3 regions of the Nocardiopsis moroccensis genome follow, and region 1 is predicted to be linked to each of the others. Evidence: predicted binding sites of a transcription regulator. Region 1 holds the regulator's gene; each other region holds the start of a gene.

Region 1 (10,282 bases):
CGCAGGGTCGGTGCGTCCTCGACGTGCCCGTTCTCCGCGACGTACTCGACGATCGCCTCGATCTGCTCGTCCTGGTAGCCCAGGTTGCCCAGTGCCCGCGGGATGGCCCGGTTGACGATCTGCATGGATCCGCCGCCGACCAGCTTCTTGTACTTGACCAGCGAGAAGTCCGGTTCGATCCCGGTGGTGTCGCAGTCGAGCATGAATCCGATCGTCCCCGTGGGCGCGAGGAGGCTGGCCTGGGCGTTGCGCCAGCCATGGCGCTCACCGACCTTGAGGCACTCGGCCCACTCGACGGTGGCGGCGGCGTGGATCGGCTTCTCCAGTGCGCCGACGGTACGCAGGTCGTCGTTGGCCGCGGCGTGCTTGCGCATCACGCGCTTGTGGGCCTTCTCGTTGCGCGCGTACCCCTCGTAGGGGCCGACGACCCCGGCCAGTTCGGCGCTGCGGCGGTAGGCGGTACCGGTCATCAGCGAGGTGACCGCGGCGGCGACCGCGCGGCCCCCGTCGGAGTCGTAGGCGTGGCCGGTGGCCATGAGCAGGGCGCCCAGGTTCGCGTAGCCGATGCCCAGCTGGCGGTAGGCGCGGGTGGTCTCGCCGATGCTCTCGGTCGGGAAGTCGGCGAAGGTGATGGAGATGTCCATCGCCGTGATGACCAGCTCGGTGAGCCTGGTGAAGTTCTCGACGTCGAAGGTGTCGTCCTCGCGCAGGAACTTCAGCAGGTTGATCGAGGCGAGGTTGCAGGAGGAGTCGTCCAGGGACAGATACTCCGAGCAGTTCGCGACGACCGTGCCGCCAACGATGTAGGAGTGGTTGCGCGGCTCGGTGAGGTTGTAGGTCGTCTCGAAGCCCCGGGACTCGCGTGAGATCAGGCGGACGGTCGTCCGTGTGTTGTAGGTCCGTCGGTGGTCCAGGGCCCCGCCCAGTTTCTCGCGCTTGCTCTCCAGGGAGAAGCTGATCAGGGCGGAGTAGTCCAGCATGGACGCAGAGGAGATGCGCAGGTCGTAGAACGGCCCGTCACTGCCGTAGGTGGCGGTCGTGCCGTCCTTGCGTGTATAGGTGAACGTGTCCGGCCTGTTCTGGCTCGTCCGGTAGATACGGCTCGCGATCCCGAACGGCGCCAGGAGCTCCTGCACGTCCTGGACCAACTGCTCGGATCGGCTTCCCAGACCGACGTAGCGGGTGCCGTTCACCTGCTGGTCCACCGCGCACCCGTCGGCGTCGAACAACCCCTGCAGGAAGTCCAGCACGGTCTCCTCTGAAGCCTCGAACATCGCGGGCGGCACGGTCTTGCCGGCGGCGTGCGCACCGAGTCCGAGGGCCTGGACGAACGCGACCATCGCCCGCCGGGTGACCCTGAGCTGCTGGGTCCCGTTGGGCTGCACGCTCGGCTTGCTGCGGTGCCCGGTGAGGCGCTCGATCAGGGCTTGGTGCCGGGGCAGGACCTCGGCCTGTTCCTCGGCCGTCCCGTAGACGGTCACGGCCTTGGTGTCGCTGACCGAACCGTCTCCGACCAGCCAGCCCAGGTAATGGGCCAGGTCCGGGTCCTCGTCCCACTTGTTCGGCAGGTTCAGTTCCCGCACCCCGGACCGGGCCGCGGCCTGACGGGCCGCGTCCAGGGCCGCGGCCGGGATCTCCTGGGTCGGGTTGGACCTGGGGGCGTACTGGAAGGAGCGGACGACCTGGTCCTCCTGCGTCAGATCCTCAGCGTGGACCCAGCCGCGGTTCCCCGTCCACACGCGGTGGCCCGGCGTGCAGCGCAGGACGGAGCCGTCCGAGAACCGCAGTTCGAGGACCTCGTTGGTGCCGGTGACCATGTACTGGGTGGGAACGGTGGCCACCACCGCGTCCCCCGGGTCCTCCTGCGCCGTGACGTCGTTGGTGTACACCGCGAAGGTCTCACCCTGCGCCGCCCTGCGGACGAGGTCACCGATGGGAACGTGTCCCCGGTCGGTCAACACCTTCTGGTCAGCGGGAAAGCATGGGTTGCTTGCGCTGATTCGCCCGGTTTCGGGATTGGTGTGCCAGTCCTGGATGGCGCCGTCGTACTGGATGCCCGGGTCCGCGCACTCCCAGGCGGCCCTGGCCATGCGGTGGAAGAGGTCCTTGGCGTCGACGGTGGCGATGACCTCACCGGTGGTGCGGGAGGTCAGGCCGAACTCGGAGCCGGTGTCGACGGCGCGCATGAAGGCGTCGGAGACCCGGACGGAGTTGTTGGCGTTCTGGTACTGGACGCTGAACATGTCGTCGCCGCCGAGGTCCACGTCGAAACCGGCGTCGCGCAGGGCACGGATCTTGTGCTCCTCGCGGGACTTGGTCTCGACGAAGTCCTCGATGTCGGGGTGGTCGACGTCCAGCACGACCATCTTGGCCGCCCGGCGGGTGGCGCCGCCGGACTTGATGGTCCCGGCCGAGGCATCGGCACCGCGCATGAAGGAGACGGGCCCGGAGGCGTTGCCGCCGGAGGAGAGCAGCTCCTTGGAGGAACGGATGCGGGACAGGTTCACACCCGCGCCGGAGCCGCCCTTGAAGATGAGCCCCTCCTCCTTGTACCAGTCGAGGATCGACTCCATGCTGTCGTCGACGGAGAGGATGAAGCACGCGCTGACCTGGGCCCTGGCCGAGGTTCCGACGTTGAACCAGACCGGTGAGTTGAAGCTGAAGAACTGGTGGGCCAGGGCGTACTTCAGTTCGTGGTCGAAGACCTCGGCGTCCTCCTCGGAGGCGAAGTAGCCGTGGGCGCGCCCGGTCTCGGTGTAGACCCCGACGACGCGGTCGATGAGCTGCTTGAGGCTCCACTCGCGCTCGGGGGTGCCGACGGCGCCGCGGAAGTACTTGCTGGCCACGATCTGGGTGGCGTTCACCGACCAGGAGGCGGGGAACTCGACACCGCGCTGCTCGAAGTTGACGGTGCCGTCACGCCAGTTGGTCATGACGACGTCGCGGCGTTCCCATTCGAGGGTGTCGTAGGGGTGCGTGTCCGCGGTCGTGAAGACCCGCTTCACCTTCAGGCCCTTGCGCGGGCCCTTTCCCTTGCGTCCCGTGGGACCGCTCGTGGTTTCCGTCATGGCGGCGACTCCCCGAAGTGCTGTTCGTGCGCGGACCTGCGGTGACCGCGCGGGTGTCCTTGCTGTCGCTGCGACCCCGGACGGTTCGGTGAACGTCCGGTCCGTCAGGGGGCGGTGTCGGCCGTGGGCCTGGCCGCCCGCGAGTCGTCCTCGTCCTCGCGGTCCCTGCGCAGGCTCGCGATCTCGGCCTCGAAGTCGGCCAGGCTCTCGAAGCCCCGGTAGACGCTGGCGAAGTGCAGGTAGGCGACCTCGTCCAGGTCCCGCATCGGCCCGAGGATGGCCAGGCCGATCTCGTGGGCCGGCACCTCGGCCACCCCTCTGCCGCGGATCTCCTCCTCGACCTGCTGGCCGAGTTTGGCGAGGGCGTCCTCGGAGACGGGACGGCCCTGGCAGGCCCGGCGCACCCCGGCGATGATCTTGGTACGGCTGAAGGGTTCGGTGACCCCGGAACGCTTGGCCACCATCAGCAGGACGGTCTCCTGGGTGGTGAAACGGCGTTCGCAGACGGGGCAGGACCGGCGGCGGCGGATGGCCGCACCGTCATCGGTGGACCTGCTGTCGATCACCCGGGTGTCCGGATGGCGACAGAACGGACAATGCATCCCGGTTCACCTGGCTTCCCTCTACCCGACCAACAACCCTCAAGGTCTACTTAACCACAATTTCTGGACCACGACCCCCTGGGCGACACCAGATGTTGTGGTCGAACCTAGAGGCCTGCCGGAATGCCCGCAACCTTGGCGGCGGCGTGTCCGGTGAAGGGGCCGCTTCCGGACGGCGGGGCGGCGCACGGGTTCCCGGCGCGGGCGGGGGCGGAAGGGGCGGCACCGGCCGCCGACCCCAAGGATAAGGGCGTCGGAGCAGGAGGTTCCCCGACGCCACACCCCGGTACGGCACGGGCTCCCCCGGCACCGGTCCCACCTGCTGTCGGCGGCGGGAACCACCGCGGACACGAGACGAACCCCATACCCGGATCGGCCCGCCCGGACCGGTTCCGCGAACCTCTTCCCGCATTCGGGGGACAACGACGGGTGAACACGTGTACACACATAAGCGAAGGCCATCAGAAACGGGTCGTGAAAACACAATGAGATATCCACACGTCCTCGAACGCTTGTTTGATATCACCGTGTGCAACGACTAATGTTGACCTTGATTTCACGCCGGTTTCGCCGTCACGTGGACCACCAGGTCGGCGCGGTCGCGGGCCGGTACTGGCCAGACGATCAGGCCCTGACCGAACCGAACGCCGAGGAGGCCCGGCCGTGCCGGAGGAGAATCCCGGAGCCGTGGGCTCCGGACCCACCACCGTTCTTTCGCCTGTGGGTGACACGGGTACTGCCACGCCCGAAGCCCCCAAACTCACCGCACGCCAGCAGAGTGTTCTGCACTGCATCCAGCGGTACGTCCGGGACCACGGTTACCCGCCGTCCATCCGGGAGATCGGGGACTCGGTCGGCCTGTCCAGCCCGTCCAGCGTCGCGCACCAGCTCAAGGTGCTCCAGCGCAAGGGCTACCTGTACCGCGACCAGAACCGACCGCGCGCGGTGGAACTGCGCACGCCGGGCCGCGACTCCGCGCAGGCCGTGCCTGCGGAGGAGCTCGCCGCCGGCCCCGCACGGGCCGCCTCGGTCCCGCTGGTCGGACGGATCGCCGCCGGCGGCCCGATCCTGGCGGAGGAGGCGGTCGAGGACATCCTCGCCCTGCCCCGCCAACTGGTCGGCGAGGGCCGGCTCTTCATGCTCACCGTGGTCGGCGACTCGATGATCGACGCCGCCATCACCGATGGTGACCTGGTGGTGATCCGTCAACAGCAGGACGCCGAGAACGGGGACATCGTCGCGGCGCTGCTGGACGACGAGGCGACCGTGAAGGTGCTGCACCGCGAACCGGACGGGCACGTCTGGCTGATGCCGCGCAACGACGCCTACGAGCCCATCAGGGGCGACGAGGCCACCGTCCTCGGCAAGGTCGTCACGGTCATGCGCCGGGTCTGATCCCTCTCCGACTCCCGGCCACGTCGGGGGCGGCCAGCGGGCCGATACGCTGAGGGCGTGTCGACACCTGCTTCCGCCCCCGCGCTCTCCCGGCGCACCGGCCGCCCCCGCACCGCGCTGGCCGCGGTGCTGGTCACCGGTGCTCTGATCGCCACCTCCTGCACCCCCGCCGACGACGACGGGCCGGCCCTGCCCGGCGCGGTCGGGCACGAGCGGGAGGTCTCCTTCCACGGGGGCGGGTTCACCGTGCCCGGCACCTTCACCGCTCCCGCCCACACCGGTGACGAGGCCGTCCCCGGGGTGCTCCTCGTCTCCGGCAGCGGCCCCACCGACCGGGACGGCAACAGCCAGACCCGTCCCGAAGCCGACACCAACCTCAACCTCGCCCGGGTCCTGAGCGGAGCGGGCGCGGCCTCCCTGCGCTACGACAAGTTCGGCAGCGGGGACCCCGCCGACATGGACGAGGCGGAGCTGGAGGCCCTGGAACGCCCGGTGGACCCGCTGGTCTACGACCAGCAGATGGCCGCCGCCTACGAGGAACTGCTCGCCCAGCCCGAGGTGGACCCCGAGCGCACGGTCATCCTGGGCCACAGCGAGGGCGCCCTGTTCGCCCTGCGCGCCCACGAGGTCCTCGACGCCGAACCCGCCCTCGTGCTGGCCGCCCCGCCCGGCACCCGCATGCTCGACCTCATCGACCGGCAGCTGACCGAACAGGTCCGTACCGGTGAGGCCCGTGGCGCGGTGGGCACGGCGGGGGCCGTCCAGATGCTCTCCGACACCCGGGCGGCCCGGGCAGCGATCCGCGACGGCCGGGAACTGCCCCCGGGGGACGCCACCGGTCTGTTCAGTCCGGAGAACGAGGACTACCTCGCCTGGATCGACTCCTTCGACCCGGTGGAGCTGGCCTCGGACCTGCCGTCCCGGACCCCGGTCCTGGTTCTGTGGGGTGAGGAGGACGCCCAGGTGACCGGCGAGGAGGTGGACCGGCTCATGACCGGTCTGAGCGACGCCGAGCGGGTGGACCTGCCCGGGGTGGACCACGTCCTGCGCGAATACGACGACTCGCCGGGGGCCGCGGCTCCCGACGCCGACCGGCCCTTCTCATCCGAGGTCGCCCCGGTGGTCGAGGAGTTCCTCGACGGGCTGTGAAGTCTCCCCCGCGTGAACGCGGGGGCTTCCAGCTCAGGGTTTCCCATGCGGGTCGCCCTTCCGCTTCGGTTGACGCTTCGCGGGCCGTTGTCGGCCTCCACGTCCTGCCACGCCTCTTCCTTGCGCGGGTTCTCGAAGCGCCGCCTGTCGGGCGGCGTGGTCGATGTTGTGGGCGGCGTTGGTGTCGGCGTTCCCGACCCATCCGCAGGTGGGGTTCTGGCAGACGAAGGACGCTCGGCTCTTGCGGTTCCTCACATCCGAGAACCCGCACCGGTGGCACCTTGGGAGGTGTGCGGGGCGGGGACGACAACCACACGGCCGCCGCGTTCGGTGGTCTTATAGAGCAGTTGGGCGTGGAGCTGGTGCCATGCCTCGCCCTGAATGGACCGGTTCAATCCGGCCTTTTGGGCGACGTTGCGTCCGGGGTTGTCGACGGTGCCGCGCGCGGAGCGGGTCATCCCGGCGACGTTGAGGTCTTCCAACCCGATGAGACTGTAGGCGTCGGCGATGGCGCGGGTGGTCTGATGCTGCCAGTGCGACCTGCGCCGCGCGAAGCGGGCTCGCAGGGAAGCGATTTTGTCATAGGTGGCCGTGAGCCGGTTACTGGTCCTCTCACCCGGCTTTCTGGCCCGGCGCCGGCGTGCGGCCTTGCGCTCCAGGCGGCGGAGGCGTTCGGTTTCCTTGGGGCGCTCCCACGGGGTGTGGGTGTGGTGGGTGCCGTCCGACAGGGCGAGGGCCACCGCGATGCCTCGGTCGATACCGACGGTGGGGCCGGGGTGGGGTACGGGGTGGGGCTGGTCCCAGTGGGTGCGCAGCACGATGTGCCATCCGTTGGCCTCCCGCACCAGACGGGCGCCGGTCACGGTAACACCTGTTGGGCGGCTTGAGCGGGCAGAGCGGCAAGGAAGCCGATGTCCTTGCGGGCCTGTTTGATCACCTCGTCGGCGTCCTTCAAGGACACCCGCCGGTTCTCCGAGCCCATGGTCCACCACTCATGCAACAGGTTCCACAGGGCGCGGGCGGCGTGCGCCTGCCCGTCCAGCACCTGGACCTGTTCAGGGGTCGGGTACAGGCGGTGCTTGATACCGCGCTGGATCTCCACGTCCACCCACTTTACCCAACTCTCTTGGGTAAAGCTTACCCTACGCTGTTGGGTATGGAGTACTTGACGACCAAGGAAGCCGCTGAACTGCTCGGAGTGTCTGAGCGGACGGTCTACTACTACGCTCGGGACTACGACGACTTCCCCGAGCCGGACCGCTTCGGTCGCACCCTCATGTGGCAGGGCGATCCACTGGAGGAATGGCGCCACAGACACCCCCTCAAGGAGCAACGCGATTCACCCCCGGCCTGAAGGCCGGGGCACTCTCGCTGACCTCCGGTGGTCGACCGCTCCCCTCCGCCGGCGGACCGCGCCGGCGCTACCGGCCGTGTCCGGCGGGAGCCCGCCCCGGAAGAGGCCGGGCGCGCCTCACTCGGGTTCGGGCAGCTGGTCGACGACGGCGCGCGCGAGGCGTTCGGCCTCCTCCGCGGCGAGGTCGCCGTCGACCGAGTCAACGGCGTCGTAGTCGGTGGCGGCCGTGTAGCAGGACTCCAGGTACAGGTTGGAGACCCGCACGGCGACGCATCCGACCTCGAAGGCGCCCTCCTCGACCCAGGTGAGGGCCTCGTCGCCCAGACCCTCGACCGGCTGGGGGTCGCTGCGCTCCGCGGTGGCGCTCATGGTCTCCGCGGCGGTCTTCTCGCCGCCCTCGACCGGTGCGGCGATCAGGACGAGGGTGGCGGCGGCCGGAACGGACTCCCCAGCTCCCTCGGGGGTGGCCCATCGGCACTGCCAGCCCGTCCCGAAGGAGTCCTGGACGGTGCCGACGGTCTCCTCGATCTCGGTCTCGTAGCCGGGCACGAGTTCAGCCAGGACCTCCGTCTCCCCGATCTCGCACTCGGGTGCCGCCTCGAAGTCGCCGTTCTCCACACCGTTGTGCAGGAGGTACCAGCCGAGCCAACCGGCGAGACCCAGCACGGCCAGGACGAGGACGGCGAGGAGGGCGATGGCCAGGCCCCGGCTCTGCGGTGGGACAGCCCCGGGGTCCTCGGGGGTGGGGCCGCCGGGAAGAGCCGCGCTCACAGCGCCTCCCCGAGCAGGTCGGCGAAGGCCACGGTGGTCTCGCGTGCCTCCTCGAAGGGGACGGGATCACCGTCGGCGACCCCGCTGTAGGAGACGCGGACGAGGAGGTTGTCGGTGCGGAAGGCGAGTTCGGCGGTGCCCGGGACCTGTCCGCGCCACACCTGGCCCTCGGTCCCGGCTCCCAGGACGACCTCTTCGCCGCGCGGGGGGACCACGGCCGCCTGCGCACGGGAGGCCGACTCCTCGCCGGTGACGGCGGGTTCGGCGGAGGCGTCGGTGAAGCGGGCGGACAGGTTGACGCGCAGGACGCCCTGCCCCCCGTCGGTCCGCCCGGCCGAGGTCCACACGCACACCGTGCTCTCACCGCCCGGCAGGGGACCGTTCCCGGCCGACTCCAGGACGGCCTCGGGCAGGGCCTGGGCGACCGCTTCCTCGGGGACCACACCGCACTCGGGCGCCGCGGTGTGGGCGTCGTCGTCCCGTGGCTGGTCGGGGTCGTCCCCGGCGAACCGGAGTCCTCCCGCCACCGCGACGGCGGAAACCACCGCCGCACCCGTACCGATGATCACAGCCCGCACCCAGGGTCGGAGTCCACCCGTCGCAGAGCCCACCCGGCCACCGCCTCCCAGTCAGTTGTCACGCCAACGGTAGGGGGCGGTGGCCGCGGTCGCGACCACCGCCCCGCGAGAGGTGTCAGCCGACGACGATGTTCACCAGCTTGGGCGCCCGGACGACGACCTTGCGGACCGTCTTGTCCCCGATGAAGCTCTGGGCCTTCTCCGAGGCCAGGGCCAGGCGCTCCAGCTCGGCGGGATCGATGTCGGGGGCCACGGACAGCTTGTCGCGGACCTTGCTCTGGACCTGGACCACGCAGGTCACGGACTCCTGGACCAACAGCGCGGGGTCGGCCTGGGGCCAGTTCCCGACGGCGACGCTGCCGGTGTGGCCCAGCTTCTCCCAGCCCTCCTCCGCCACGTAGGGCGCGAACAGCGACAGGGCGACGGCCACGAACTCGGCGGCCTCGCGGACGGCCGGGTCGGCGGCGCCGGGACCGGAGTCGATGGCCTTGCGCACGGCCGAGACCAACTCCATGCAGCGGGCGATGGCGACGTTGAAGCGCTTGTCCTCGACCAGAGCGGTGATCTGCTCGATGCTGCGGTGGGTGACGCGGCGCAGTTCGGTGTCCCCGGCGGCCGGGTCGGTGCCGGGGGCGCTGGCCGCACCGGCCTCGTTCATCGCCCGGTAGGCGCGGTTGAGGAACTTCTGCGCGGCGACCACGGACACGTCCGCCCAGTCGACGTCCTCCTCCGGCGGGGAGGCGAACAGCATGGTCAGGCGGACCGCGTCGACGCCGTAGAGGTCGATCTCCCGGCCCAGGTCGACACCGTTGCCCAGGGACTTGGACATCGCCCGGCCCTCGTTGATGACCTGGCCCTGGTTGGTCAGGCGGCGGAAGGGCTCGGTGAAGTTCAGCATGCCCATGTCGTACAGGACCTTGGTGAAGAAGCGCGCGTACAGCAGGTGCAGGGTCGCGTGCTCCTTTCCGCCGATGTAGTGGTCGACGGGCCCCCACTTGTTGACCTCTTCGGTGTCGAAGGGGGCGGTGTCCAGGTGGGCGGAGACGTAGCGCAGGAAGTACCAGGACGAGTCCACGAAGGTGTCCATGGTGTCGGTGTCGCGTTCGGCAGGCCCGCCGCAGGACGGGCAGTCGACGCGGACCCAGTCCTCGGCCGCGGCCAGCGGCGAGATGCCCTTGGGCGCCAGTTCGGCGCCCTTGAGGTCGGGCAGGGTGACCGGCAGCTGGTCGTCGGGGACGGGGACCTCGCCGCAGGAGGGGCAGTGGATGATCGGGATCGGGGTGCCCCAGTAGCGCTGGCGGGACAGCAGCCAGTCGCGCAGGCGGTAGTTGACCGTGGCCTCACCGGTACCGCGCTCACCCAGGA
Region 2 (10,282 bases), 130 kb from region 1:
AGAGCAGAGCGGTGGCGCCGACGCCGACGACCAGCAGGACCGCGGCCGCGGCTCCGCCGACGAGCAGAGCCCTGCGGCGGCCGCCCGGGCCCCTGCCGCCGTTCCGGGCGCTCGGGGGCTGCTGCGGGCCGCTGGGCCCGCCGGGTCCGCTGTGGGCGGCGTGGGCGGGCCGGCCGTGGGACGGCGACTGCCCGTAGGGGGTCTGGCCGTGTCGGGCCGCCTGCCCGTACGGGGTCTGGGCGTACTGTGCCTGCCCGTACTGGGGCCGGCCCGGCCGCTGGTACGGCGGAACGGACGGGTGGCCGCCGCTCGGCCCTCCGTGGCCGATCTGGCTCTGCGGTACACCCTGCTGGGGGCCGGACTGCGGGGCGTTCGGATGGGGGTACTGCCCCTGGGGGAGTGGCTGCCCCTGCTGGGCGGGCGGCATCTGCGGCTGCATGTGCCGGGTCGGGGGCACCGGCCCGGCCTGGGAGAGCGCCTGGGTGGGCGGCACCTGCGCGGGCCGGTCCTCCGGAGTGACGGGGCCCTCGGCGGTCTGCCCCCGCAGCTCCTGCCCGGCGGCTTCCGGCGGTCGCCCGGGCACCGGGGAACTGCTCGGCGGCGCCCACGAGGTGGTGATGGTGCGCCGGATCTCCGCTTCCTCGGGGTCCTGCTGGCCGGTCAACCGGGCCAGTAGCTGCTGGGAGGTGGGCCGGTTTCCGGGGTTCTTGTCGAGGGCGGAGCCGACCAGGTCCAGCAGACTCGGGTCGAGACCGTCGAGCCTGGGCTGGGCCGAGGAGATGTTGTGCAGGACCGCGGGCACGGTGGCCGCGTCGAAGGGCGCGTGGCCGGTTCCGGCGAAGGCCACCAGGCAGCCCCAGGCGAAGATGTCGGCCGCGGCCGTGGCCTGCTCGCCCAGGATCAGTTCGGGGGCCATGTAGGAGGGGGTGCCCATGAGCTGGCTGGACCGGGTGACCGCACCGCTGGAGTCGTCCAGGGCGCGGGCGATCCCGAAGTCGATCACCTTGGGCCCTACGGGGGAGAGCAGCACGTTGGCGGGCTTGAGGTCGCGGTGCACGATCCCCGACCCGTGGATGGCGGTGAGTGCGGCCGCCACACCCATGGCGAGGCCCTCCAGGGTCCCGCCGTGCATCGGCTCGCCGCTGCGGACCGCCTCGTCCAGGTTCGGTCCGGGTACGTACTCGGAGACGATGAACAGCGGTTCGCCCTCCAGGCGGGCGTCGATGACCCCGGCGGTGGAGAAGCGGGCGACCCGGCGGGCGGAGGCGACCTCGCGGGCGAAGCGCAGCCGGAAGGACTCGTCGTCGGCCAGGTCGGGGTGGATCAGTTTGACGGCCACGGACCGTTCGGCGGCGTCCTTGGCGAGGTAGACGGTGCCCATGCCGCCGCGTCCCAGGCGACTGACGATGCGGTAACCGTCGAGTTCGCGCGGGTCCCCCGCGCGCAGGGGTTTGCCGCTTTCGTGCCCGTTGGACGTCACAGTTGGGGGTCCCTCGTATGGATCGTGTGCTTCGCGGCTAACAGCGTACCGATGTCGATACGCCCACGTGCTCCGGTGGTTCCCGGTCGTTTTCCGGCCGGGATGCGGTTCGGCCGCCGCGGTGGTAACGGCTGGGGTACACGGTCGGGTCGAGGGGTGCGCGAGCAGGGCCGTGCGGGGGTCACTGCCCGACGATCTCGTCGAGCCTGAAGCCCTCGAAGAGGACGCGGAGCGGCTTGTTGCTCTGCCCGCGGTCGTAGTGGATGGCCTGGCGCTGGACGACCTGGTGGTCCGCGTACTCGTCCGGGTAGGGCTCCTCGTCCGTCGCGCTGACCGCGAGCCGGTCGTTGACCCACAGACGCAGCTCGGCGACGGGGACCCCGCCGTCCTCCTCGGAGAACTCACAGGCGAACCTGACGGAGTTGCTGACCGGTTCGGCCCCCTCGGCGCCCCGCCCGTCATCGCCCGCGTCCTGGGTGAGTACGGGGTAGGGGTCGAACTCGGCCACGTTCCCGCTGGCCAGGTCGTGGGTCTCCTCGTCGCTCGACCACTTGGAGATGGTGGCCTGGGCGCCGTCCGCGCGCAGCCAGGCCCGGTAGGAGAGCACGTATTCGTAGTCCGGGTAGTCGGGGTAGGGGCCCTCGTCCGACAGGTCGGCGTCGGCCGGGTGCAGGTACCGGACACAGCGCACTCCGAAGCTGAGGTAGTCGTACCCCTCCTCGACACGGACCCCGGTGCTGATGAGCAGGCGGTCGGCGGAGTGGACCCCCGCCACCGCGGGGGCCTGCCAGTTGCGGCCGCTCGATGGGTCGGACTCCTGTGCGGGCTCCATGGCCATCATGAGGCCCTCTCCCGGCAGGTAACCGGAGGTGTAGGGGTCCTCCTGCTCGTCGTGGATGTTGTTTCCCCAGTCGGGGTTGGTGGCGAAGTCGCTGCGGTAGAGGTTGCGGAGGTTCTGCGGCGGTTCCTCGTCGTCCGGTAGCAGGGCGTACAGGAGCGCGGCGACCAGGCCCAGGGCGGCCACCCCCGCACCCGCGCCGATCAGCGCCCTGTGGCGGGAGGGCCGCGGGCTCGCGGGCGGGGACTGGTCACCGGCCGGGCCGGGCTCCGTGGGAGCGGGAGGGGTTTCCGGTGGGGGAGGCGTCCGGTCGCCGGGGGCCGGATGGCCGCTGTCGGCCACTTCCCGGTGGCCCACGAGCCGGTCCAGGATCTGTTGGGAGGTGGGCCGCAGCGCGGGGTCCTTGTCCAGGGCCGCGGTCACCAGGGGGAGGAGTTTCGGGTCGAGCCCCGTCAACCGGGGTGCGGCGGTGGAGATGTTGTGCAGGACCGCGGGCACGGTGGCCGCGTCGAAGGGTGCGCGGCCGGTTCCGGCGGAGGCCACCAGGCAGCCCCAGGCGAAGACGTCGGCAGCCGGGGTCGCCCGTTCGCCGTGCAGCAGTTCGGGGGCCATGTAGGAGGGGGTGCCCATGAGCTGGCTGGACCGGGTGAGGTCGTCGCTTCCCTCCAGGGCGCGGGCGATCCCGAAGTCGATCACCTTGGGCCCCACGGGGGAGAGCAGCACGTTGGCGGGCTTGAGGTCGCGGTGCACGATCCCCGACCCGTGGATGGCGGCCAGCGCGGCGGCCACGCCCACCGCCACGCTCTCCAGGGTGCCGCCGGCCATCGGGCCCTGTCGGCGTACCGCCCGGGCCAGGTCGGGTCCCTGGATGTACTCCGAGACCACGAAGAGGGGTTCGCCCTCCAGGCGGGCGTCGATGACCCCGGCGGTGGAGAAGCGGGCGACCCGGCGGGCGGAGGCGACCTCCCGGGCGAAGCGCAGCCGGAAGGACTCGTCCTCGGCCAGGTCCGGGTGGATGACCTTCAGGGCGACCTGAGCACCGGAGGGGGCCTGCGCCAGGTGGACGGTGCCCATGCCGCCGCGTCCGAGGCGGCGCAGGATCCGGTACCCGCCCAGTTCACGCGGGTCGTCCGGATGCTGTGGGGCGGGGTTGTCGTGCCCGTTCGACATGGGGTCCTCATGGGGGTCGAGGGGTGTGCTGGGCCCGGGAGGTGGGGCGATGGGACGGCTGCGGGGTGGCGGCCACAATACCGAGTCCGGGGCAGGGACCGGGGCCGGTGGCCCTGCCGGCCCCGGTCCGGGCGTCCGCTGCCGGGGACCCGGGCACGGTCCGTGGCGATCGGTCCGTGCCGGTACCGCTGTCACTGGTGGTGATGCCGAAAGCGCGGAAACAGTTCCACGGGCCCCCTGCCTTCGCTAGTATTCGAATGCACGTTCGAAAGCCTGGCCGTACTTCCCCACGGGCAGGCCAGCCGGTGGTGTGCCCGCGCACGCGTCCGGACGCCAGACACAGGGATCGGTCGATGCTGGGGAGAGCTGTCGTGGGGCGGTACTACGGGGCGGAGGTCACGGTCGTCGAGGCTGACGGGCGGCCCAGCCGGTTCACCTGGAACGGCAGGGTGTACGGGATACGCAGGATCATCGACCACTGGGTGACCCTGCGCGGCGGCTGGACCCCGGGCTCGGGCTCCCAGGTGCCCGAGCACAGACACTGGCGGGTGGAGGCCGGATCGGCCTACGCGCAGGGCGTGTACGAACTGCGCCACGACACCGCGACGGGCGGGTGGCTGCTCTCCCGGGTGTGGGGCTGAACCGCAGACGGGGCCGCCCGGGGCCCGGACGGGGCCGGGTGCGGTCGGCGGCCCCGTCACACCCGGGCCGTCGTCGGGTCCTGGGGTCGCACGTCCGAGGGCACGAGACCGAACACCGCGAGGTCGGAACGGCCCTCGTGCAGCGGCATTGCGTTGCGTTCGGTGCCCTCCCGGACGAACCCGGCCGACTCCGCCACCCGGCACGATCCGGTGTTGGCCGTGGCGGCCTTGAGCTCCACCCGCTGGAACCCCTGGTCCAGGGCCCACCGGGAGACGGCGATCACGGCCTCGGCGGCGTACCCGCGGCCCCGGCCCCACGGCGAGACCCAGTAGCCGATCTCGGTCACCATGGCGGGCCACTGGGTGCGCATCAGCGCCACCGAACCGGTGAACCTGCCGCTCTCCCTGTCCACCATCGCCCATTGCTGGCCGTCACCGCCGGTACGGATGGCCGGGGCGACGTTCAGACAGAAGTGTTCGGCCGTCTCCCGGGTGTACTCCCGCCCCGGGGCGGGGAGCGGGATCCACCGCTGCAACTCGGGGTCCACACACGAGGTGTACACGTCTTCGATGTCGCGTTCGAGCAGGGAACGCAGGCGCAGCCGATCGGTCTCCAAGATGACCGCGGGCATGATCGGAGCGCTCTGGACGGTGGCCATGACGGGTGTTCCCTCTGTGCTTCGGACTGCGGGCATCGCGCTGGGGTGCGATCACGATACGCGCCCCGCCGGTGTGCGCGACCGCCGGGGCCCTCCGCGCCGAAGCCGCAGCGGGGCCTCGCGGGAGTGCCCGCGCCGCGGTCCGTCACCGCGCCTCCCCCCGTGCCGCGGGCGGCACGGGGGTGTCGGCGCTCCGGCTCAGAGCCGGCCGTCGACGACCCGTTGCCGGATCACCGTGTCGAACGCCTCCGCGAAGGCGTTGCCCGGGCACTCGGTGTCCAGCCAGTCCCGGTGCCGCGCCACCGCCTCCTGCGGGGTCACCGCCCCGGTGACCGGGTTCACGTACTCGATCCGTTCGGCCGGGTCCACACCCGTCAGCGCGCACAGCACCCGCAGAACGTCCACGAGCGAGTCCTGGGCCGCCCGGGTGGGGAGCTCCCCGGTGAAGTCACCGAGCAGACACACCCCGATGTTGGCGTGGTTGAACCCGAACGCGTGCCCGGCCGTCACCGACCTCGCCAGACCGGGCAGCGGCAGCCCGTCGAAGATCGGTAGGCCGCCGCCGGAGTGGCGCCCCTCGTACACCACGCCCCGGGGGTCGACCAACAGGTGGTAGCCGATGTCGCCCCAGCCCTGTTCGGCCGCGTGCAGGTGGTACACCGCCCGTACGTCCGCGGCGTGGTCGCCGGTGGTCGCCATCGCCGTGTGGTGCACGGTCAGCGCCTGGACCCGGTGGAACTCGGCGGGCCACAGGTCGTTGCCCTCCTCGTCGAAACGCAGTGACTCGTCGGCGCCCCACCCCGCCCGGGTTCGTACGCGCAGCGCCGAACCCCCGGAGAGCGTCGTGACCCCCTGGTCCCGTGCCGAGAGCGACACCCGCTCCCGGCCGCCGAACCGCAGTTCCTCGCCGTCGCGCACGTTCACGGCGGCCAGGTCGGCGCCGTCCGCGCCGCGCACCTGGTAGCCGACCGCGCCCTCGGGTGCCCGCACCAGCGCGGAGGCCGACGGCGGCAGGTGCTCGGGGCCGCCGGTGTGCGGGTGCAGGTCCTGCCAGTCGCCCAGAACCCCGTCGGCGGTCTCGAAGCGCACGGCGGCGGCCTCGGAGCCCCGGGCGAGGGCCTCGGGGCGGTGGGCGACGGAGACGAGGTCGAAGCGGTGCTCGGGGCGCACGACCGCGCCGGTGGCGGTGGCCCGCGCGGCCAGGACCCTGGGGGCGGTGCGGGTGTCCGAAGCCGCGGCCGGGCCGGCCAGGGCGGGAGCGAGAGCGCTCAGGCCCGCCGCCGCGGTGGCACTGGTCAGGAAGGTACGCCGACGCATGGGTGATCCGTTCCGTTCTGGGGTGGTTCCCGGGACAGGGGGTGCGGGCACCGGAACAGAGTGCCACAGAGGTGTGACCCAAAGCACTCCCCGTGTGGGGTGCGGGGTGCCGTAGTGCGCTTTCGCCCCCGTCCGAAAACCCGCTGGTCACAGTGGTCTCCTGGGCCACGACAACCTCTCGGGCCACGAGTTCCCCAGGAACGCGCGGCACGGTCTGCGCCGCCCGGGCAGCGTCGAGGCGCCGCCGGGGCCGGCCCCGGCGGCCAGCACGCGGCCGTGCGGACTCTGGCACAGTTGGTCCTGACTTGAGGACCCCGGTGTTCGTACCGGGGCAGGCTGCGCCCCGGGCCGGGGGACCCGTGTGAGCGGTGCGGACACCGCGGACTACGCTGGGCCGGATCCATGTCGGACCAGGTGGAAACGGGCAGCCCACAGGCCTCTTGAACCTTCGGGAGCGATCATGACCAACGATGACCGCGAGGACGCCCGCCGCGGCGACCAGGAGGGTGCGCGATGGCGTGGAAACCGTCCCGCGCCCGGCCTGGGCCCGGGGCTGGGCGGCCTCCTGGACGGACTGCCGGAGAGCGGTAGGGGAACCCGAACGGGTCAGGAGCAGGAGCAGGAGCCGAGGGCCGCTGCTCCGGGCAACCCCTTCCGACGCCCCCTCCAGGAGCCGGAGACACCGCCCGCTCCGCCCGAGCCGCCGCGCCCCGAGGCCGAAGCTCCCGCACAGCCCGAACAGCCGGGGGAGCAGCCCCCGGCCCCCTTCGCGCAGACCTCCGCCCCGGCGGCCCCCGCCGCGCCGGCATCCGCCCCGGCGGCACCCGTGAACGACCCCCGGTTCAACGTCATTCCCTTCCGAGGGGGTCCCCGGGACACCGGGGCCCGGCAGCCCGAACCCCGGCAGCCCGAACCCCGGCAGCCCGAACCCCAGGCCGGGCCGGCCCACCCGGCCGGGACCCGCGAGTCCGCGCCCGCCGACCCCGCCCACGCGGACGAGAACCCCATCACCACCGAGCCGAAGCAGAGCGAGACCGTGCACGCACACGAAGCAGCGGCGCCCCTCCCGGAGCCGCAGCACACCGGACCGCAGCAGCGGGCCGAACCGGAGGAGACCCAGGCGCCCGAGGAGGACCGGCCCCGGCCGGTCCAGGCCGCCCCGGCCCCTACCGGCGACGCCTGGGGCCACGGCGGCCACGCCTTCGACGACGCCGAGCGCGCCGCCGTCTACCGCGCCATCCGCGAACGCCGCGACGTCCGCGCGGGCTTCCGGCCCGACCCGGTCCCCGCCGACGTGCTCACCCGAGTCCTGGAGGCCGCCCACCAGGCACCCAGCGTCGGGCACACACAGCCGTGGGACTTCCTGGTCGTGGAGGACCGGGAACTGCGTTCGCGCGTGCGCGACCTCGCCCGCAACGAGCGCGACACCCGCTCCCGCGCCCGACCCGGCCCCCGCGCACACGCCTTCTCCGGCCTCAAGGTCGAGGCCGTCCTGGAGAGCCCGCTCAACATCGCCGTCACCGTCGACCCGAGCAGGGGCGCGCACGGCGCGGGCCGGCACTCCCGGCCCGCCTCCTACTCCGCCGCGCTCGCCGTCGAGAACCTGTGGCTGGCCGCCAGGGCGGAAGGGCTCGGGGTCGGTTGGGTCGCCGTCACCGACGAGCGCGAGGTCGCCGGAGCCCTCGAACTCCCCGCCCACCTCGAGGTCGTCGCCTACCTGTGTGTCGGCTACGTCGAGGAGTTCCCCACCGAACCCGAACTCGGCCTCGGCGGCTGGGCGAAGGGACGCCCCCTGTCCTGGGCGGTGCACCGCGACCGCTACGGTCGCCGCGGTCTGCCCGGCCACGAGCCGACCACCCTGCTGGAGGAGACCATCGCCGCCATCGGAGCGCTCAACGCCCGAGCCGTGGAGGAGGCGAGAGACCGGCAGGCCCGGATGACCAAGCCCCAGGGCTCCCTCGGGCTGCTCGAAGAGGTCTCGGTCCAGTTGGCCGGGCTGGCGGGGGAGTGCCCGCCGCCGGTGCCCGAACCCGCCGCCGTGGCGGTCTTCGCCGGTGACCACGGGGTGTACGCCCAGGGGGTGACCTCCTGGCCGCAGGAGGTCACCGCGCAGATGGTGCAGAACTTCCTCGACGGCGGGGCCGTGGTCAACGCCTTCGCCGAGCAGGTGGGCGCCGAGGTGACCGTGGTGGACGTCGGCGTGGTCGGCGACCTGCCCGGAGCGGCCGGGCTGCTGCCCCGCAAGGTCGCCCGGGGGACCGCGGACTTCACCCAGGGCCCGGCGATGACCCGCGACCAGGCGCTCCAGGCCCTGGAGGGCGGTGTCGAGGTCGCCCGGGACCTGGTTTCGGCGGGCAACCGCTGCCTGGTCACCGGCGACATGGGGATCGGGAACACCACCCCAGCCGCGGCTCTGGTCTGCGCCTTCACCGGGGCGGACCCGTCCGTGGCGACCGGGCGCGGAACCGGGGTGGACGACGCCACCTACGAGAACAAGGTGAAGGTGGTGCGCCGGGCGCTGGAGGCCAACCCGGTGGACCCGGAGGACCCCATCGGCACGCTCGCCGCGCTCGGTGGGCTGGAGCACGCCGCGCTGGCCGGGTTCATCCTCGGCGGTGCGGCCCTGCGGGTGCCGGTGCTGCTGGACGGGGTGATCGCCGGTTCGGCCGCACTGGTCGCCGCCGCCGTCTCCCCGGAGTCGATCAGCGCCTGCTTCGCCGGACACCGTTCCGCCGAACCCGGCCACGGGGTGGCGCTGGAACACCTGGGCCTGACCCCGCTGGTGGACCTGTCGATGCGCCTCGGCGAGGGTTCGGGGGCGCTGCTGGCGCTGCCGCTGCTGCAGGGTTCGGCGCGGGCGCTGCGCAACGTGGCCACCTTCGACACGGCCGGTGTGTCCACCGCCCGGTAGGGGCACGGCCCCGAGGGGAACGAACGACGGGCCCCGACCGCCGCGGTCGGGGCCCGGGGGTGGATGCGTCCTGGGTCACGCCCTTCGGGGGTCGCCCCTTTACCGCGATGTAACACCGCTTTGACAAGGTAATTTGGAGCAATCGCCGAATATCGCCGGCGGCGCGCAGGGGACCGTGTCCCACGCGTGCACCCCGCCGTCGAAGCCGGGGGCCGGTGCGGACGACCGAAGGGGTGCGATCCGTGACCTATCTCCTTGGCTTGCGCATGCGGGACCGTGACGTCCTCGTCGTCGGAGGCGGAAGGGTGGCCCAACGCCGGGTCCCCGTCCTGCTCGAGGCCGGCGCCCGCGTCACCCTCATCTCTCCGGAGGTGTCCGCCGCGCTCGAGGACCTCGCCGACGCAGGGCACCTGACCTGGCTCCGCCGCCCGTGGGAGCCGGGTGACGTCCGCGGCCCCGAGGCGCCCCTCTTCTGGCTCGTGCACGCGGCCACGGACTCCCCGGAGGTCAACGCGGCCGTCGCCGAGGAGTCCGAACAAGCCCGGATCTGGTGCGTGCGCGCGGACGACCGGCACGCCTCCTCCGCGTGGACCCCCGCCAGCGGCTCCGCCAACGGCATCACCGTCGGCGTGGTCGCCTCGGGTGACCCGCGCCGCTCCGCCGGTCTGCGCGACGCCGTCATCGACGGACTGGCCGACGGCACCCTGGACGCCCGGCGCGGCCGTGAACGCCTGCGCGGCGTCGCCCTGGTCGGCGGCGGCCCCGGCGACCCCGGCCTCATCACGGTCCGGGGACAGCAGCTGCTGTCCCAGGCCGACGTGGTGGTCGTGGACCGCCTCGCGCCGACCTCCCTCCTGGACCGCCTGCCCGCGGACGTCGAGATCGTGGACGCCTCCAAGATCCCCTACGGCCGCTCCATGGCACAGGAGGAGATCAATTCCGTCCTCGTCGAGCGCGCCAGGGAGGGCAAGTTCGTGGTCCGCCTCAAGGGCGGCGACTCCTTCCTCTTCGGCCGGGGCGGCGAGGAGGCCGCGGCCTGCGCGGCCGCCGGGATCCCCGTGACCGCCGTCCCCGGTGTCACCAGCGCCCTGGCCGCACCCGCCAGCGCCGGGATCCCCGCCACGCACCGGGGTGTCTCCCAGGACGTGCACATCGTCTCCGCGCACGTCGCCCCGGGTGACGGCCGCTCCACGGTCGACTGGGCCGGGTTGGCCCGGGCCGACGGCACCGTGGTCGCCCTCATGGGCGTGCAGCGGATCGAGGCCA
Region 3 (10,282 bases), 2.5 Mb from region 1:
CAGAGGTAGCAGCCGCCCCGGTGGCCCCGGGGGTTCCGGCACGTTCCGGTACCCGCGCACCCGTCCGTCCGCTCACAGCCGTTCCACCCCCGGGCCGTCACCGGCCAGCCCCTCCACGTCCGAGGACACCGTGACCGCGCCGCGCTCGCGCACCAGCGGCCGCAGCGCCCTGCCCACCACGTCGGCCTGGTCCGAACCGGCGTCGGCCAGGTCCCGCAGCCCCTCCTCCAGGTCGACGGCCTCCTCGCCCAGACCCACCGTGACCGCGATCGTCTCGCAGACCGCGTCCAGGTCGTCCAGCAGGACGAGGTTCTGGCCCATGTGCCGCTCCCAGAACTTTCGGACGCGGTCGTCGCGGAAGTGGTAGCTGCCGGTCGGCATGATGAAGTACACCTCGAACTTGCGCCGCAGTTCCTCCAGGACCGCCGGGAACGCGATGTTCTCGGTCAGGTCGTCGCCGATCACGTCGCGGACCTCGCGTGCCTTCACCGCGCCGTAGGCCATCTCGTCGCCCACCACGAACAGGTAACCCCGCCGTCCCCGCTTCTCCAGGCAGTCCATGGCGGTGTGCCGGGCCATGAAGTACATCGCCAGTTCGTAGGACTCGGTCATCTGACCGCCGCCCCCGCCCTCCAGCAGGATGTTGCCCAGGTCGTCCTCCAGTTCGTTGCCGGACTCGAACTGGCCGACCTGGAGCGGCACCCGGTCGCAGGTGGCGTCGCCGACCGCGCCGAACAGGATCTGCGGGTCCTGCACGTACCCCTTGCGCAGGAGCAGCCCGAACAGGTCGGGGAGTTTGGTCTGGAGGGAGCGCGGCACCCGCCCCATGGAGCCGGTGACGTCGAAGATCACCGAGACCGCGAGCGAGTTCGGGTGCGCGTCGGAGTCGCGGCTCTCCCGTACGGCCACGCCGTGCGGGTCGAGCGAGTCGTGGGCCCGCCACTCCTCGCGCGGGGCCTTGGCGACGACGTCGTCGTGGTAGCCGAAACTGCTGATCCCTGCGGAGTTCCGGTAGGCCTGCCGGGCGCGGTAGGCGTCGGTGGACCAATTGCTGCTTCCCATGGTGTCTCCGTGAGTTGTCGGGTGCCCCGTGAGGGGACGGTCGGGCATCAGGCCGGTGGGGTCCGGTCAGGAAGGCGGAAGGGGCGGAAGCGGCGCGGCCCGAAGCACCGCTCCAGTGCCTCGTCCAGCTCGCCGAGCAGTGTGAACGCGTCGCCGGGCCGCCGCTCGGGCGTGGGCAGCGAACAGCCGCGTGCGAAGGCCCGCAACTGTCGTGGAAGCCGCCCGCCGGTCACGAACTCCACGCACCCGGTGGCCATGTACACGTCGGTGGCGGGCACGGCGGGGCGGCGGGCGGCGACCTCGGGCGGGTACGCCTTCTCGCGGTGCGGCACCATCGCGGGGACATGCGGTGCGGTGCGGGGCTCGGCGAAGGTCACCGAGTAACACCAGTCCACGAGGACGAGCCCGTGTGCCTGCGGATGGATCAGGACGTGTTCGGGGACGACCGCTCCGTGCACGACCCCGGCCCGGTGCGCGTTGCCCACGGCCACCAGCAGCCGGCGCCACATCCAGGCGGCGTCGCGGGGGTCGATCCCGTCCGGGTGGGCCCGCCGCACCTCGGCCAGGCTGTGGAAGCCGGTCAGCCGGCCCAGCACGTTGCCGCGCCGCTCCACTCCGGTGGCCGCATCGCGGTGCCGGACCGACTCCACCAGCTCGGGGACGAAGGCGCGGTAGTGTTCGGCTCCGAGTTCCCGGACACGGCGCAGTGCGGTGGCCTCGGCCAGGATCAGGTCGTTGTCGCGCGGAGCGCGGGGCAGTTTGAGTACCCCGTCCCGCCAGACCCCGCCCGTTCCCGGCCCCTGGGCCCCCTCCCGCCACCGCACCGCGTGCAGGTCCGCGACGTCTCCGCCGGCCAGGGCGCCGCCCCGGCTCACGTGGTAGGTCCGCTCCCGGGTCGTGAACGTGATGTCGTCGAGCCCCAGGCCGCCCTCGGCGGCCTGCCGGTAGTGCCGCCACGCCTCGGTGAGTCGTGCGAACCCGGCCCCGGCCTCGGCAGTGCGGCCGGCGGGCGCGGTGTCGGGGTGGAGCAGTCGGGCCAGACGTCGGTACTCGGCGGTGGCGACCGGGGGTACCGTGCCGCCGTCGGCGGGCAGGGGGCCGAACAACGCGGCCGGATCCGCGGCGAGACCGAGGGCGTGCAGGGCGGCGTCGAAACCGCCTGGGACGTGCTGCTCGGTACTCATCTGCTCTCCCTGCTCATCCGCTCTCCGCGGGGGTGGCACGCACGGTTCACCGGGTGTCCGCTCATCGGGTTCCGCCGTCCGGTGCGGGCTACTGGGTGCCGCGCAGCAGCGGCGGGTGAAGCAGGGCCGCGCCGCCCGCCCGGTACAGCCGGGCGCGTCGGCCTCCCCCCGAGCCTCCGCGGCCGGCCAGTTCTCCGGTGTCCTCGACGAACCCCGGTGTGGCGAGGATCTTGCGGTGGAAGTTGGCGGCGTGCAGGGTGCGCCCCCACACCGCCTCGTACACCCCGCGCAGCTCGGTGATGGTGAACACGGGTGGGAGGAAGGCGGTGGCCAGGGCGGTGTACTCCAGCTTGGAGCGGGCGCGTTCGACGGCGTCGCGGAGGACTCGTGTGTGGTCGAAGGCGAGTTCGTGTCCGGCGTCGGCCCCCTCGCCGTAACCCAGGGCGGTCCAGGGGACCCACGCGGCCTCCGCGGTGTCGCGGCCGGTGCGCGGGTCGGGCAGGTCGGGTGCCAGCACCATGTACGCCACCGAGATCACCCGCATGCGGGGGTCCCGCTCGATCGCGCCGTAGGTGCCGAGCTGCTCCAGGTGTATCTCGGCGGGCAGGGGGGTCTTCTCCGTGAGTACGCGCAGGGCGGCGTCGGGAAGGTCGGGGTCGGCCGGTCCGGCCGCGCCGTCCCGGGCTCGGACGAACCCGCCGGGCAGGGCCCACCGGCCGCGTTGGGGGTGCCGGGCGCGGCGGCCGAGCAGGACGTGGGGGAGCCCGTCGCGGATGGTCAGTGCGACCACGTCCACCGTGACCGCGGCGGGTGCGAACGCGTTCGGGTCGTAGTCGGCCAGGAACCTGTGTTCGTCGGCCGCGTCGTACCCTTCCGCGTCCGGGCGGCCGTCATCCCGTCGCCCGTCGATCCCTTCGGACACCGCTTCCCTCCAGTTGATCTCAAAGTGAGTTTTTCTCGTACTGAGTTGAACTTAGCACCGGTGTATCCTCCCGTCCACCCCCTCCGGCCGACACGCCTCGCCGGGCGGCGGATCACGTCACCGCCCGCCGCTAGCATGGTGCGAACGAACGTTCGAGAAGAGAGTCGGGTGGCGACGTGCGCGTGCTGGGAATCGATCCGGGGCTGACCCGCTGCGGTGTCGGCGCCGTCGAGGGGGCCATCGGCCGTCCCCTGCGCCTCCTGGCCGCCGACGCCATCCGCACCAACGCCGACACCGAGCTCCCGCAGCGCCTGGTCGCCGTCGAACGCGGAATCGAGGAGTGGCTGGACGAGTACGAACCCGACGCCGTCGCCGTCGAGCGGGTCTTCGCCCAGCACAACCTCAGCACCGTGATGGGCACCGCCCAGGCCAGCGGCATCGCCCTGGTGTGCGCCGCCCGCCGCGGGCTGCCCGTCGCCACCCACACCCCCAGCGAGGCCAAGGCCGCCATCACCGGCAACGGCCGTGCCGACAAGAAGCAGGTCGGCAGCATGGTGGCGCGTATCCTCGGACTCGACGGGCCGCCGAAACCGGCCGACGCCGCGGACGCGGTGGCCCTGGCCATCTGTCACATCTGGCGGGGCGGGGCCCAGGCCCGGGTCGCCCAGGCCCAACAGGACTTCGCCCGCAAGGTCGAACTGGCCCGCCGAGCGCGCGGCCGCTGATCCCGCCGGTCCGGACGGCACGGGAAGAAACAGGCAGCAGTACCGCCCCCAGGAAGGAGACGGGCACCCCTCCCGGTGCCCACACGACATGATCGCGTTCCTCACCGGCCGGGTGGCCGCACGCGGCGCCGGCAGCGCCGTGATCGACGTCGGCGGGGTCGGCATGACCGTCCAGTGCACCCCCTCCGCCCTGTCCCGCCTACACGTGGGGGAGGAGGGCACCGTGGCCACCAGCCTCGTCGTCCGCGAGGAGTCCCTCACCCTCTTCGGGTTCGCCGACGATGACGAGAAGAACCTCTTCGAGCAGGTCCAGACCGCCTCTGGTATCGGCCCGCGCATCGCCCTGGCGATGCTCGCGGTGCACAGCCCCGACAGTCTGCGCCAGGCCGTGGCCACCGAGGACACCGCGGCCCTGACCAGGGTGCCCGGCATCGGTAAGAAGGGCGCCCAGCGCATCGTCCTGGAACTGCGCGGCAAGCTCGACGCCCCGGCCCTGAGCGAGGGGAACCTGCCCCCCGTCGACGCTCCGGACAGCGCCCAGCCCAACGGGGCCTGGCGCGGGCAGGTCGTCTCCGGCCTGGTCAACCTCGGCTGGTCCGCCAAGGACGCGGAGGCCGCCGCGTCCTCCGTCGCAGCCGAGGCCGAGGACACCAGCGACGTCACCGTCCTGCTGCGCAGTGCCCTGCGCAGGCTCAGCCGCGCCTAGACCGCCCAGGACACCGGAAAGGGGTGCCCCCCATGTACGAGCGCGACGCCGTCTCACCCGAGGCCGACGTTGAGGAACACCAGATCGAGGGGGCGCTGCGCCCCAAGGCGCTGAGCGAATTCGTCGGTCAGCACCGGGTGCGCGAGCAGCTCTCCCTGGTCCTGCACAGCGCTCAGCGGCGCAACCGCGCCCCGGACCACATCCTCATGTCCGGCGGCCCCGGTCTGGGCAAGACCACCCTGGCCATGATCATCGCCGCCGAACTCGGCGCGCCCCTGCGGATCACCTCCGGGCCCGCGATCGAGCGCTCCGGCGACCTGGCCGCCGTGCTCTCCACCCTCCAGGAGGGAGAGGTCCTCTTCCTCGACGAGATCCACCGGATGGCCCGCCCGGCCGAGGAGATGCTCTACGTCGCGATGGAGGACTTCCGGGTCGACGTCATCGTCGGCAAGGGGCCCGGAGCCACCGCGATCCCGCTCGACATCGCCCCGTTCACCCTGGTCGGCGCGACCACCAGGGCGGGCATGCTCCCGGCGCCGCTGCGCGACCGCTTCGGCTTCACCGCGCACATGGACTTCTACGAGCCCGCCGAGCTGGAGCAGATCCTGCACCGTTCCGCCGGGCTCCTCGGGGCTCCGCTGGAGGCGGCGGCCGCCGGCGAGATCGCGGGCCGGTCCCGGGGCACACCCCGTATCGCGAACCGGCTCCTGCGCCGCGTGCGCGACTACGCCGAGGTCCGCGGGGACGGTCGTCTCACGCTGGCCAACGCCCGGGCCGCCTTGGAGCTGTACGAGGTGGACCCCCTGGGCCTGGACCGTCTGGACCGGGCCATCCTGGACGTGCTCCTGAACCGTTTCCGCGGCGGACCGGTCGGTCTGTCCACGCTGGCGGTGTCCGTGGGGGAGGAGGCCGAGACCGTGGAGGTCGTCGCCGAACCCTTCCTGGTCCGCTCCGGCTTCCTCGCCCGCACACCGCGCGGCCGGGTCGCCACGCCGATGGCCTGGACCCACATGGGCCTCACTCCGCCGCCCGACGCCGCCTTCGGGGCCGCCATGGGTGCCGTCGGCGGGAACACGGGCACCTCCACCGGGAACGGTGGCGACCGGGGCGAGGCGCGACGGGTCGGCGAGGAGCAGGGCGAGGACAGCCCCTGACCGGGGCGCGGAGCCTTCACAGAGGGCTCCGACCCGGGCACAATGAAGCGCGTGCGCGTGAACCGGGGCCGAACCGTTAGCCCCCTGATCTCTGCTGGTGGGTTACTGGTGATCAGCGCCACGTAAACTGTGACGAACGCAGCCAAAGCGGGGCAACAGCCTCGTATGGTGTCGTCCGACGCCGGCGGAACGAGTTCGTGCCCCCGCGCGTTGTACCCACCGGGTACGCTTCCGGCCGCCGTGGCCGGAGCTGCCCGAGAAGGTGGTCGTCGCGGTGTCCGAGCCGACAGACGTCGGCCACAGGAAACGTCAGGAAGGACGCCCCCGTGCAGGGCACTTACATTCTCGCCGACGCTGCCCAGGGAGAGGGCAGCCTCATCGGCATGATGCTCCCGTTCGTGCTGATCCTCCTGGTCTTCTGGCTCCTGTTCTGGCGCCCGAACCAGAAGCGCCGCCAGCAGGAGACGCAGATGCAGAGCTCCCTGCAGCCCGGGGTCGAGGTCATGACCAAGGCGGGTATCTTCGCCACGGTGGTCGAGATCCACGAGCAGGACGTACTGCTGGAGATCTCCCCCGGCACCCGTATCCGGATGCTCAAGGCCGGTGTCGGGGAGGTCATCACCCCCGCCGCCGACGACACCCCGGTCGAGGACCGTCCCGACTTCGGCGACGACGACAAGCCCAAGGGCTGACCGCGGCCGACCCCCGGCGCATCACAGACTTCGGTACCGGCCCCCACCCGGGGCCGGTACCGCTGTTCTTGGCCACGGCCGAACAGCACAGCCGATCGACCCACCAGAAGAAGGCCCCGCCAGCCATGCCCGACGACACCGCGGTCCCGGACGCCCCGGACACCGCCGAGCTCGCCCTCATCGAGGCGAGCATCCGCGACATCCCGGACTTCCCGCAGCCGGGAATCCTGTTCAAGGACATCACGCCCCTGCTCAACGAGCCGAAGGCCCTCGCGGCCGCGGTGCGCGGGCTCGCCGCGCCCTTCCGGGGGGCCGGGATCGACCACGTCGTCGGGCTGGAGGCGCGGGGGTTCATCTTCGGCGCACCCGTCGCCATGGCGCTGGGCGCGGGTTTCGTCCCGGCACGCAAAGCCGGGAAACTGCCCTCGGACATCATCGACCAGGCCTATGATCTGGAGTACGGCACCGCGACCGTCGAGATCCACGCCGACGCGATCACCCCGGGCAGCCGTGTGCTCGTCGTCGACGACGTCCTCGCGACCGGCGGCACCGGCAGGGCCGCGGTGGAACTGGTCCGCAAGGCGGGTGGTACGGTCGTGGGATTCTCCGTCCTGATGGAGCTCTCCGCGCTTCAGGGGCGCGGGAAGATGCCCGACGTGGAGCTGCACACCCTCCTTTCGGTCTGAGGCCGACCTCGCCGCGCCTGTCGCACCCCGCGGGGAATACCGCGACAGGCCGTCCTTGTTGACGTACTCCAGCACTCGGTGTGACGTACCTGGTGACCTGTGTCACTGCGCGTACCTCCGAGTCGGTACCAGGGGACACGAGGGGGCCGGATCGCTCCCCGCGCAGGTGGGGGCGGTCCCACTAGACTGGTGGGAGAGGTGACCGCGGCGGCCGCGTCGATGACTGGCCCTGATGACACGCACGTGCACCGGAGGCGAGCCGGACGGTCACGTCGGCTCCACCGGGCGGATCCGCGGGAGGTAGGCATGCCAAGCGAAGTGGTCTCGACCGGGGCGGTGTCCGAGCAGGGGCCGGGCAGCGGGGCCCCCGGGGTTCCGACGGCCGCCGCCTCCCGTGCCGACGGTCCGGGAGCCGCCGGTGTTCCGGGTACCGGCACGCCTGGAGGGCGCGCGGACGGCCGCGGTGTACCGGCCGGAAAAAGACCACAGCAGGACCGCCCGGAGGGCGCCGCGAACGAAGCGGCGCCCTCCGACGTCTCGGGGCCGGGGGCCCCGGGAGGCCAGGCGGCCTCCACCACACCCTCCACCGTGCGAGTACGCAGAAGGCTCGCCCGACTCGGGGCCCAGCGGGGAGTGACGATGAACCCGGTGCTCGAACCACTGATCAAGACCGTGCGCGCCACCCACCCGAAGGTGGACGTACGGCTGATCGAACGCGCCTACGAGGTCGCGGCCCACCACCACCGTCACCAGAAGCGCAAGAGCGGCGACCCCTACATCACCCACCCGCTCGCCGTCGCCACCATCCTCGCCGAACTGGGGATGCAGGAGGCCACCCTGGCCGCCGCGCTCCTGCACGACACCGTCGAGGACACCGAGTACTCGCTCGACGAGCTCCGCGCGGACTTCGGCGACGAGATCGCCGAACTGGTCGACGGCGTCACCAAGCTGGACAAGGTCAAGTACGGCGAGGCCACCCAGGCCGAGACGGTCCGCAAGATGGTCGTGGCGATGGCCCGCGACATCCGCGTCCTGGTCATCAAACTGTGCGACCGCCTGCACAACATGCGGACCCTGCGCTACCTCCCGGCCAAGGCCAAACGGGAGAAGAAGGCCCGCGAGACCCTGGAGATCTTCGCCCCCCTCGCCCACCGTCTGGGCATGAACACCATCAAGTGGGAGCTCGAGGACCTGGCCTTCGCCACCCTCTATCCCAAGCGCTTCGACGAGATCGCCCGTCTGGTCTCCGAGCGCGCCCCCCGCCGCGACGTGTACCTCCAGGAGGTCATCGAGGCGGTCTCCGGCGACCTGCGCGAGTCCAAGCTCAAGGCGACCGTGCGCGGGCGGCCCAAGCACTACTACTCGATCTACCAGAAGATGATCGCCCGCAACGTGGGCTTCGACGACATCTACGACCTCATCGCGGTGCGGGTCCTGGTGGACAGCGTCCGGGACTGCTACGCGGCCCTGGGAACCATCCACGCGCGGTGGAACCCGGTGCCCGGCCGGTTCAAGGACTACATCGCGATGCCGAAGTTCAACATGTACCAGTCGTTGCACACGACGGTCATCGGCCCCTCCGGCAACCCGGTCGAGCTGCAGATCCGCACCCGTGCGATGCACCGCCGCGCCGAGTACGGCATCGCCGCGCACTGGAAGTACAAGGAGGACCGCAACACCTCCGCCGGCGAGGCCAAGTCCAAGGGCACCGCCGACATGCAGTGGCTGCGCCAGCTCATCGACTGGCAGCAGGAGACCAAGGACCCGGGCGAGTTCCTGGAGTCGCTGCGCTTCGACCTGTCCGTGCAGGAGGTGTTCGTCTTCACCCCCGGTGGTGACGTCATCTCCCTGCCGCAGGGCGCCACCGCCGTCGACTTCGCCTACGCCGTGCACACCGAGGTCGGCCACCGCACCGTCGGAGCCCGCATCAACGGCCGCCTCGTGCCGTTGGAGAACGAGCTCCACAACGGCGAGACCGTCGAGATCCTCACCTCGAAGGACCCCGACGCCGGCCCCAGCCGCGACTGGCTCAACTTCGTCAAGAGCGCACGGGCCCGTAACAAGATCCGGCACTGGTTCACCAAGGAGCGCCGCGAGGCCGCGATCGAGCGGGGCAAGGACGAGATCGCCAAGTTCATGCGCAAGCAGGAACTGCCGGTCAAGCGCCTGTTCAGCGGCGAGACCATCATCGCCCTCTCCAGGGACCTGCGCTATCCCGACGTCGACTCCCTCTACGCGGCCGTGGGCGAGCGCCAGGTCAGCGCGCAGAGCGTGGTCAGCAAGCTCGTGGACTCCATGGGGGGCCTGGAGAGCCACACCGAGGACATCGCCGAGTCCGCGCTGCCCTCCAAGGTCGCCACCACCAGGCAGCGCTCCGGGAACCCGGGGGTCGTCGTGGCCGGCGGCGACGCCGACGTCTGGGCCCGCCTGTCCAAGTGCTGTACGCCCGTGCCCGGTGACGACATCGTCGGTTTCGTGACCCGGGGCAACGGGGTGTCGGTGCACCGCCAGGACTGTGTGAACGCCGCCAGCCTGGACCGCGAGCGCATGGTCGACGTCGAATGGCGGCCCACCGAGGACTCGATGTTCCTCGTCGCCCTGCACGTGGAGGCCCTGGACCGCTCCCGGCTGCTCTCGGACATCACCCGGGTGCTCTCCGACCAGCACGTCAACATCCTCTCCGCGACGGTGCAGACCAGCCGGGACCGGGTGGCGCAGAGCCGGTTCACCTTCGAGATGGCCGACCCCACCCACCTGGGCAGCGTCCTGCGGTCGGTCCGCGGCGTGGACGGCGTCTACGACGTGTTCCGCGTCCGCAACTGAGGAGGCCGGCCGGACCCGGGCCCCGGCCGGGCCGCTGGCGCGCTCGTGCAGCAGCCGTGTCCGGCCGCTGACGGCGGAGGCGTCAGTCCTCGGTCCCGGTGAGCAGCCGTCGGGTGCGGTCGGGGACACCCGGTGCGAGGGTGCCGACGACGTCCGCCAGGGTGACCGCGGCCAGGCTGGACCGCCATGCCTGGTGGGCCTGGCGCATCGTCACGGCCAGGACGCACGGTTCCCGGCAGTCCTCCTCGGTCAGGGCCCCGCGCCCCTGCTGTCGGATCTCGCGGCACCGGTACGGGTCGGCGGCGCCGTCGACCGCCTCGATGACGTC

Evidence for each region. Region 1 encodes LexA, which represses DNA repair genes until DNA is damaged. Its sites were predicted from a motif close to TCGAACANNTGTTCGA; they were not measured.
Region 2: the regulator LexA is predicted to act here: its motif matches at 3,742-3,757, upstream of ACUKCB_RS14300 (DUF6504 family protein).
Region 3: the regulator LexA is predicted to act here: its motif matches at 3,309-3,324, upstream of ruvC (crossover junction endodeoxyribonuclease RuvC).

Annotation. Positions count from the first base shown of each region.
Region 1 covers NZ_CP199747.1:3,074,214-3,084,495, forward strand. The annotation lists gene ACUKCB_RS13685 (vitamin B12-dependent ribonucleotide reductase) at 1-3,068, opposite strand, end outside; gene nrdR (transcriptional regulator NrdR) at 3,173-3,670, opposite strand; gene lexA (transcriptional repressor LexA) at 4,358-5,065, shown strand; gene ACUKCB_RS13700 (alpha/beta hydrolase family protein) at 5,123-6,214, shown strand; gene ACUKCB_RS13705 (hypothetical protein) at 6,248-6,469, opposite strand; gene ACUKCB_RS13710 (RNA-guided endonuclease InsQ/TnpB family protein) at 6,466-7,077, opposite strand; gene ACUKCB_RS13715 (helix-turn-helix domain-containing protein) at 7,074-7,316, opposite strand; gene ACUKCB_RS13720 (helix-turn-helix transcriptional regulator) at 7,371-7,568, shown strand; gene ACUKCB_RS13725 (hypothetical protein) at 7,686-8,339, opposite strand; gene ACUKCB_RS13730 (hypothetical protein) at 8,336-8,908, opposite strand; gene leuS (leucine--tRNA ligase) at 9,033-10,282, opposite strand, start outside.
Region 2 covers NZ_CP199747.1:3,206,933-3,217,214, reverse strand. The annotation lists gene ACUKCB_RS14310 (serine/threonine-protein kinase) at 1-1,480, opposite strand, end outside; gene ACUKCB_RS14305 (serine/threonine-protein kinase) at 1,662-3,488, opposite strand; gene ACUKCB_RS14300 (DUF6504 family protein) at 3,842-4,129, shown strand; gene ACUKCB_RS14295 (GNAT family N-acetyltransferase) at 4,186-4,788, opposite strand; gene ACUKCB_RS14290 (peptidoglycan recognition protein family protein) at 4,987-6,105, opposite strand; gene cobT (nicotinate-nucleotide--dimethylbenzimidazole phosphoribosyltransferase) at 6,566-9,016, shown strand; gene cobA (uroporphyrinogen-III C-methyltransferase) at 9,259-10,282, shown strand, end outside.
Region 3 covers NZ_CP199747.1:555,553-565,834, forward strand. The annotation lists gene ACUKCB_RS02285 (hypothetical protein) at 73-1,062, opposite strand; gene ACUKCB_RS02290 (molecular chaperone DnaJ) at 1,110-2,246, opposite strand; gene ACUKCB_RS02295 (NUDIX hydrolase) at 2,335-3,156, opposite strand; gene ruvC (crossover junction endodeoxyribonuclease RuvC) at 3,345-3,893, shown strand; gene ruvA (Holliday junction branch migration protein RuvA) at 3,982-4,599, shown strand; gene ruvB (Holliday junction branch migration DNA helicase RuvB) at 4,632-5,753, shown strand; gene yajC (preprotein translocase subunit YajC) at 6,080-6,445, shown strand; gene ACUKCB_RS02320 (adenine phosphoribosyltransferase) at 6,571-7,131, shown strand; gene ACUKCB_RS02325 (RelA/SpoT family protein) at 7,771-9,954, shown strand; gene ACUKCB_RS02330 (RrF2 family transcriptional regulator) at 10,037-10,282, opposite strand, start outside.